2 regions of the Mesorhizobium sp. M0938 genome follow, and region 2 is predicted to be linked to the other one. Evidence: predicted binding sites of a transcription regulator. Region 2 holds the regulator's gene; the other holds the start of a gene.
What was found. The regulator HrcA, encoded in region 2, represses chaperone genes, less so after heat shock. The targets are predictions, from matches to a motif close to GTTAGCACTCNCNNNNNGNGAGTGCTAAC.

Region 1 (3,410 bases), on a different contig from region 2:
GGGAACGGGGACAGGCTCGCGACGGATCGTTTCGGACGCCTTGACCAGCGCGTTTGGCGAGACGTAGCGGGTGCAGCGTTCGCTCTCTCCGCAAAACACCCAGAACCGCGCCGCGAAACCATCGGGTTCTTTCTCCGGAATGAACTTGTCCACGACCAGATCGTCGCGTTCGAAGACGCCATCCGGAACATCCCCGAGAGATCCGTAGACCTCATAGGGCTGCAGGACTGGCATATCAGGAAGTGGCGGTGGTTTCCTCGCGCGCCGCGCTCGCCGATTGAGGAGAGTCTCCGGAATGCCTTGATTGTTGAGATTGCTTTTGACGATGACCGGCCCTTGCCAAACGTCTCCCTGGTTCACCAACGCTCCGCTGATCCGTCGTTTGGATATGTCAGCCGCCCCGACATTGAGGCAGAACGGGAAACTCCGTGCATAGTCGAGATAGTCTGCGGGCGTTATCGTCGCATCGACATGCAGAACCGCGACGTCGGCGCTGTATGTCTTCGACAGACCTTGCTGAATTCGAACCGAATGGCCGCGTCTTTTCAATTCTCCCAGAACGTCGAAAAGCAGATAGGGACTATCCCTGCGCAGCAGGATATCGCGCTTGCCTAGGAAGCGGTCGTGCTCATGTGTTATGACGACGACATGCGCCACAGTTGTCCCCCCTTGTCGTCCTTACCACTTCCGTTAAGCGGTTATGAGCAGTTGATGCCAGACCTTCTTAGGTCCGACGAGCCTGCATGACAAATCATTGGGACGATTATCACCGCCACTGGATGCTCCTGGAGGCGCCGCTCCGGCCGACTGCCGAGACAGTTGGCATTGTCGAGCGCGAGCTTGATCTCGACGAGGCCGACGTTCTGCTGCTGGGCGTTACCCCGGAACTGGCCGGCCTCGGCAAGACGATGTTGGCCGTCGACGGATCCGCTGCCATGGTTTCGGGCGTATGGCCGGGCGATAGCGCCTGCCGCAAGGCAACGACCGGGAACTGGCTGGACCTTCCGCTCGGCCGCGCCAGCGTCGGCGCGGTCATAGGCGACGGTTGTCTGACGGTCGTCGATTCCGCACGCGCTCGCCGCGCCCTCCTGGGCGAGGTTGCCAGAGTGCTGAAGCCCGGCAGCCGTGCGGCGATCCGCGTATTCGCCGGACCTGAGGCATTCGAGGATCTGCAGGACATCAAGGCCCAGGCCCTGGCCGGCGGAATTGAGAATTTCCACGCGCTCAAATGGCGAATCGCCATGGCGTGTACGACCAGCGATTCCGATCGCGCCATAAATGTGCAGGTGATCCGCGACGCTTTTGACAAGACCTTCCCGGACCGCGCCGCCCTTGCCGCGCGAACGGGGTGGAGCGTGGCGTCTATCGGCACCATCGATGTCTATGCGGGTTCGCAAACGACTTACTGCTTCGCGACGCTTGCCATGCTCGTCGACGAGGCGAACGGCTGGTTCGACGAAGTGCGCGTCGTGCCGAGCGGATCGTATCCGCTGGCGGAACGATGCCCGCTGCTGGTACTTGGTTCGCCAAGACACCAATAGTTCGTCGTCCGGCATCGATCGGCTCAACGAGCGCCTTGACTCTCGCATGCCGCCAGCCTATTTCAGCGCCACGTTAGCACTCGCCATTGGTGAGTGCTAACCAGGTCCGGCGCCGCCGGACGGAGGAACTGTTCTCACCATTCTCATCGAGGAATAAAAAATGGCAAAGTCGAAGTTCCGCCCGCTTCATGACCGCGTGGTCGTACGCCGGGTTGAATCCGAATCCAAGACTGCCGGCGGGATCATCATCCCCGATACGGCTAAGGAAAAGCCGCAGGAAGGCGAGATCATCGCCGTTGGTTCCGGCGCCCGCGACGAAGCCGGCAAGCTCGTCCCGCTGGACGTCAAGGCCGGCGACCGTATCCTGTTCGGCAAGTGGTCGGGCACCGAAGTCAAGCTCAATGGCGAAGACCTTCTGATCATGAAGGAATCCGACATCATGGGCATCATCGGCTGAATATCGGCCTCACCGTCACTTAAATCTTCGGGCTCAATTCAAGCCCCTGCCAGGAGCTAAAAATGGCTGCCAAAGACGTAAAATTTTCCCGCGATGCCCGTGAGCGCATGCTGCGCGGCGTCAACATCCTCGCCGACGCAGTGAAGGTGACGCTCGGCCCCAAGGGCCGCAACGTCGTCATCGACAAGTCGTTCGGCGCCCCGCGCATCACCAAGGACGGCGTCACCGTCGCCAAGGAAATCGAGCTGGAAGACAAGTTCGAGAACATGGGCGCGCAGATGGTCCGCGAAGTTGCTTCGAAGACCAACGACATCGCCGGCGACGGCACCACGACCGCGACCGTTCTGGCGCAGTCGATCGTCCAGGAAGGCCACAAGGCGGTTGCCGCCGGCATGAACCCGATGGACCTGAAGCGCGGCATCGACCTCGCGGTAACCGACGTCGTCGCAACGCTGATCAAGAACGCCAAGAAGATCAAGACCTCGGAAGAAGTTGCTCAGGTCGGCACCATCGCCGGCAATGGCGATGCTTCGGTCGGCTCGATGATCGCCGAAGCGATGCAGAAGGTCGGCAATGAGGGCGTCATCACGGTCGAGGAAGCCAAGACCGCCGAGACCGAACTCGAGGTCGTCGAAGGCATGCAGTTCGACCGCGGCTATCTCTCGCCCTACTTCGTCACCAACGCCGACAAGATGGTTGCGGATCTGGAAGACGCTTACATCCTTCTCCACGAGAAGAAGCTCTCCAACCTGCAGGCCATGCTGCCGATCCTCGAGGCTGTCGTGCAGACCTCGAAGCCGCTGGTCATCATCTCGGAAGACGTCGAAGGCGAGGCTCTGGCCACGCTCGTCGTCAACAAGCTGCGTGGCGGCCTGAAGATCGCCGCCGTCAAGGCGCCGGGCTTCGGTGATCGCCGCAAGGCCATGCTGGAAGACATCGCCATCCTCACCGGTGGCCAGGTCATTTCCGAAGACCTCGGCATCAAGCTCGAGAATGTTGGCCTCAACATGCTCGGCCGCGCCAAGAAGGTGTCGATCTCCAAGGAGAACACCACCATCGTCGACGGTGCCGGCAAGAAGGCCGAGATCCAGGGCCGCGTTGCCCAGATCAAGCAGCAGATCGAGGAGACCACCTCGGACTACGACAAGGAGAAGCTGCAGGAACGTCTCGCCAAGCTGGCGGGCGGCGTTGCCGTCATCCGCGTCGGCGGTGCGACCGAGATCGAAGTCAAGGAAAAGAAGGACCGCGTCGATGACGCCCTCAACGCGACCCGCGCGGCCGTCGAAGAAGGCATCGTTCCCGGCGGCGGCGTCGCACTCCTGCGCGCTTCGCTGAACATCAAGGCAACCGGCGCCAACTCCGACCAGACCGCTGGCATCAACATCGTGCGTCGTGCGCTGCAGGCTCCGGCC
Region 2 (3,410 bases):
CCTTGGTCGCCTCGGCGTTGAAGATGAGCAGCACCCCGTTCCCGCAGCGGAAGAAAAGATGCCTGCCGTCGACCTTGCCGAGCAGATCGAGCCCGAGGACGCTGGAATAGAAGTTTTCCGCGGCATCGAGGTCGGTCACGTAGAGGGCTGATTCGAGGATGGCGGAAGGGGTCATGACAGAACCGATGGCTAAGCCACAGCCATCTGCTGCAGGCTGACCAGTCGCGCAATGCCCTTCTTGGCCAGTTCCATCAGCGCCGTGAACTGCTCTTCCGAGAAAGGCTCGCCTTCGGCGGTGCCTTGGATCTCGACGATGCCGCCCTTGCCGGTCATGACAAAATTGGCGTCGGTGCCGGCCGAGGAGTCCTCGAGGTAGTCGAGGTCAATGACCGGCTGGCCGTCATGGATGCCGCAGGAGATAGCCGCGACATGGTCCTTCAGCACCTTGGCGACGCTGGCCATCTGCCGGGCTTCCATCCAGCGCAGGCAGTCGTAGAGCGCCACCCAGCCGCCGGTGATCGAGGCCGTGCGCGTGCCGCCATCGGCCTGGATCACGTCGCAGTCGACGGTGATCTGCTGTTCGCCGAGCGCCTGCAGATCGACCACGGCACGCAGGGAACGGCCAATCAGCCGCTGGATTTCCAGCGTGCGGCCGCCTTGCTTGCCGGACGAAGCTTCGCGGCGCATGCGTTCGCCGGTCGAGCGCGGCAGCATGCCGTATTCCGCCGTCACCCAGCCCTTGCCGGAATTGCGCATCCAGCCCGGCACCTTTTCCTCAAGGCTGGCCGTACACAGCACATGCGTGTCGCCGAACTTCACCAGGCACGAACCTTCCGCGTGCTTGGAGACGCCGCGCTCGAAGGAGATGGCGCGCATTTCGTCGAATTGGCGTTTGGAAGGGCGCATTCAGGCTTTTTTCCTATCTTTTTCGGAATCGTGGCCGGCTTGTAGCCGCATGGTGCGCAAGGCGCAAAGGAAAATGGCCGGTTGCGCGGGCGCGGCCGAAGTCTATATCTTTGGGCCGGAGGATTTTGGCCCGAATGACCAAGGCAGTCGATCCCAGTTCGCAGTCGCCCCTGCTTCAATCGCCCGCACTCCAGTCGCTCGACATGCGTTCGCGCGACATCTTTCGGCGCATCGTCGATTCCTATCTGAAGGACGGAGAGCCGGTCGGCTCACGCAGCCTGTCGCGTATCCTGCCGTCGTCGCTGTCGCCGGCCACGATCCGCAACGTGATGAGCGATCTCGAGCATCTCGGCCTGATTTACGCGCCGCATATCTCGGCCGGCCGGCTGCCGACCCAGGCCGGCCTGCGCTTCTTCGTCGATGCGTTCATGGAGCTTGGCGATCTTTCCGACGAGGAACGCCGCACCATCGAGGCGCAGGTGCGCGCCTCCGGCTCGGGCGCGACGCTGGAGCACATGCTCACCGAAGCCAGCCAGATGCTGTCCGGCATGTCGCGCGGCGCCGGCCTGGTGCTTGCCGCCAAGAACGAGGTGGCGCTCAAGCACATCGAATTCATCCAGCTCGAGCCGACCAAGGCGCTGGCCGTGCTGGTGTCGCAGAACGGCGACGTCGAAAATCGCGTCGTCGACCTGCCCGCCGGCGTCACCGTCTCGCAATTGCATGAAGCCTCGAACTTCCTCAATGCCCACATCCGCGGCCGCACGCTGGCCGAGGCGCGGATCGAGATCGCCCGCCTCAAGGAAGAGACCAAGGCCGCCCTCGACACGCTGTCGCAGGATCTGGTCGAAAAGGGCCTCGCGGTCTGGGCGGGCACCGAGAGCGGCCTGCCGGCGCGTCTCATCGTGCGCGGCCGCGCCAATCTGCTGGAAAACGTCACCGCCCAGGCCGACATCGAGCTGTTGCGGCACTTGTTCGAAGATCTGGAGACACAGGACGGGTTGATCCAGCTTCTCGACCTTGCCGAAGAAGGGTCGGGCGTGCGCATCTTCATCGGCTCGGAGAACAAGCTGTTTTCGCTGTCGGGTTCGTCGCTGGTCGTTGCGCCCTATCGCGACAAGGACGCCCGCGTCATCGGGGCGCTCGGCGTTATCGGCCCGACCCGTCTGAACTACGCCCGCATCGTGCCGATGGTCGACTATACCGCGCAGCTTATTTCCCGCATGCTGCGATAATGCATATCGTCCCAAAAGTGCAGCGGTTTTGGGACATGCATAAAACAAAACCCAGGCGCGTCGCAGCATGCGCTTAGGCCGGACCTCAAGGAGAAAAAATGGCGCTGGAATCATTCAAGGCCCAGATCAGCCTGTTGCTCGAGCAAATGATCAACCAGCCCGAGGATCAGCATGAAGTGCAGGAGCAACTGCGCGAAAAGCTGAGGGAAATGCGCGCCATGGGCCTGCCGCTGCCGGCCGATCTCGTCGCGTTGGAAAAACGCCTCGACGATGATTTCTACGCGGCCGGAAACTGAGCCTGAAAGCCAACGGCGATTTGCTTGTGCTGAACCACTCAACCCGGAACGACCGTCGAGCTAGCCAGTTTCTCAGGATCGGAGCCAAGTTTAGGAGGACAGGTTGATCCGATTTGGCGGTTTTGCGGCCATTGCAGCCGCCTTGTTTCTTGCGACAGCAGCGTTCGCCCAGCAAGCGGATCAACAGGTGCTGAAAGGCGAAGCCGCGTTCGGCGGCTGGAAAGGTGACAGGCCGGGCGTGCGACGCCTGATCAGGCCAGACGATCTGCCGGCGCCCAATGTCAGCCAATCCGTAAAGAACGGCGCCGGCCGGGCCGAAATACCCGAAGGTGCCAGGCCACTGCTGCCACCGGGCTTCTCGGCCGAGATGATCGCCTCCGGCATCTACAATCCGCGCGCCGTCCGTGTTGCGCCGAATGGCGATCTGTTCGTCGCCAACAGCAAAGCCGGCCAGATACGGGTTTACCGTCTCGCCGAGGACAGCGCAAAACCGGCCGAGAAATCGACCTACGCCACGAAACTCACTCGCCCCTACGGCATCGCCTTCTATCCGCCGGGTGACAAGCCGCAATGGGTCTACATCGCCAACAGCAACAGCATCGTTCGTTTCCCCTATCGGGACGGCGACCTGAAGGCCTCCGGCGAGCCGGAAACCATCGTCGCCAACATTCCCTCGAACGGTCACTTGACCCGCGACATCGCCTTCTCTGCGGACGGCAAGACGCTCTATCTGTCGGTCGGTTCCGGTTCGAATGCTGCCGAGAAGATCGGAGCTGAGCCGGATGGCGGTCTCGACGCGTGGATTGAGGCAAAGCCGCTCGGAGCGATCTGGGGCTCGGAGGAAGGCCGTGCCAATGTGCTGGCGTTCGACCCCGACGGCAAAAACAGGCGGATCGTCGCCACCGGCCTGCGTAACTGCTCCGGCATGACCGTACAGCCGGCGACGGGTGCGCTCTGGTGCGTCGTCAACGAGCGC

Region 1: groES (co-chaperone GroES) is a predicted target of HrcA. The motif match lies at 1,614-1,642, and genes of this name have one in related genera.

What each region holds. Positions count from the first base shown of each region.
Region 1 is NZ_JAMYNS010000007.1:102,165-105,574, reverse strand. It holds gene NKH73_RS14585 (hypothetical protein) at 1-657, opposite strand, end outside; gene NKH73_RS14580 (class I SAM-dependent methyltransferase) at 744-1,541, shown strand; gene groES (co-chaperone GroES) at 1,702-1,998, shown strand; gene groL (chaperonin GroEL) at 2,061-3,410, shown strand, end outside.
Region 2 is NZ_JAMYNS010000001.1:498,085-501,494, forward strand. It holds gene NKH73_RS02395 (VOC family protein) at 1-175, opposite strand, end outside; gene rph (ribonuclease PH) at 190-906, opposite strand; gene hrcA (heat-inducible transcriptional repressor HrcA) at 1,041-2,138, shown strand; gene NKH73_RS02410 (hypothetical protein) at 2,237-2,434, shown strand; gene NKH73_RS02415 (PQQ-dependent sugar dehydrogenase) at 2,538-3,410, shown strand, end outside.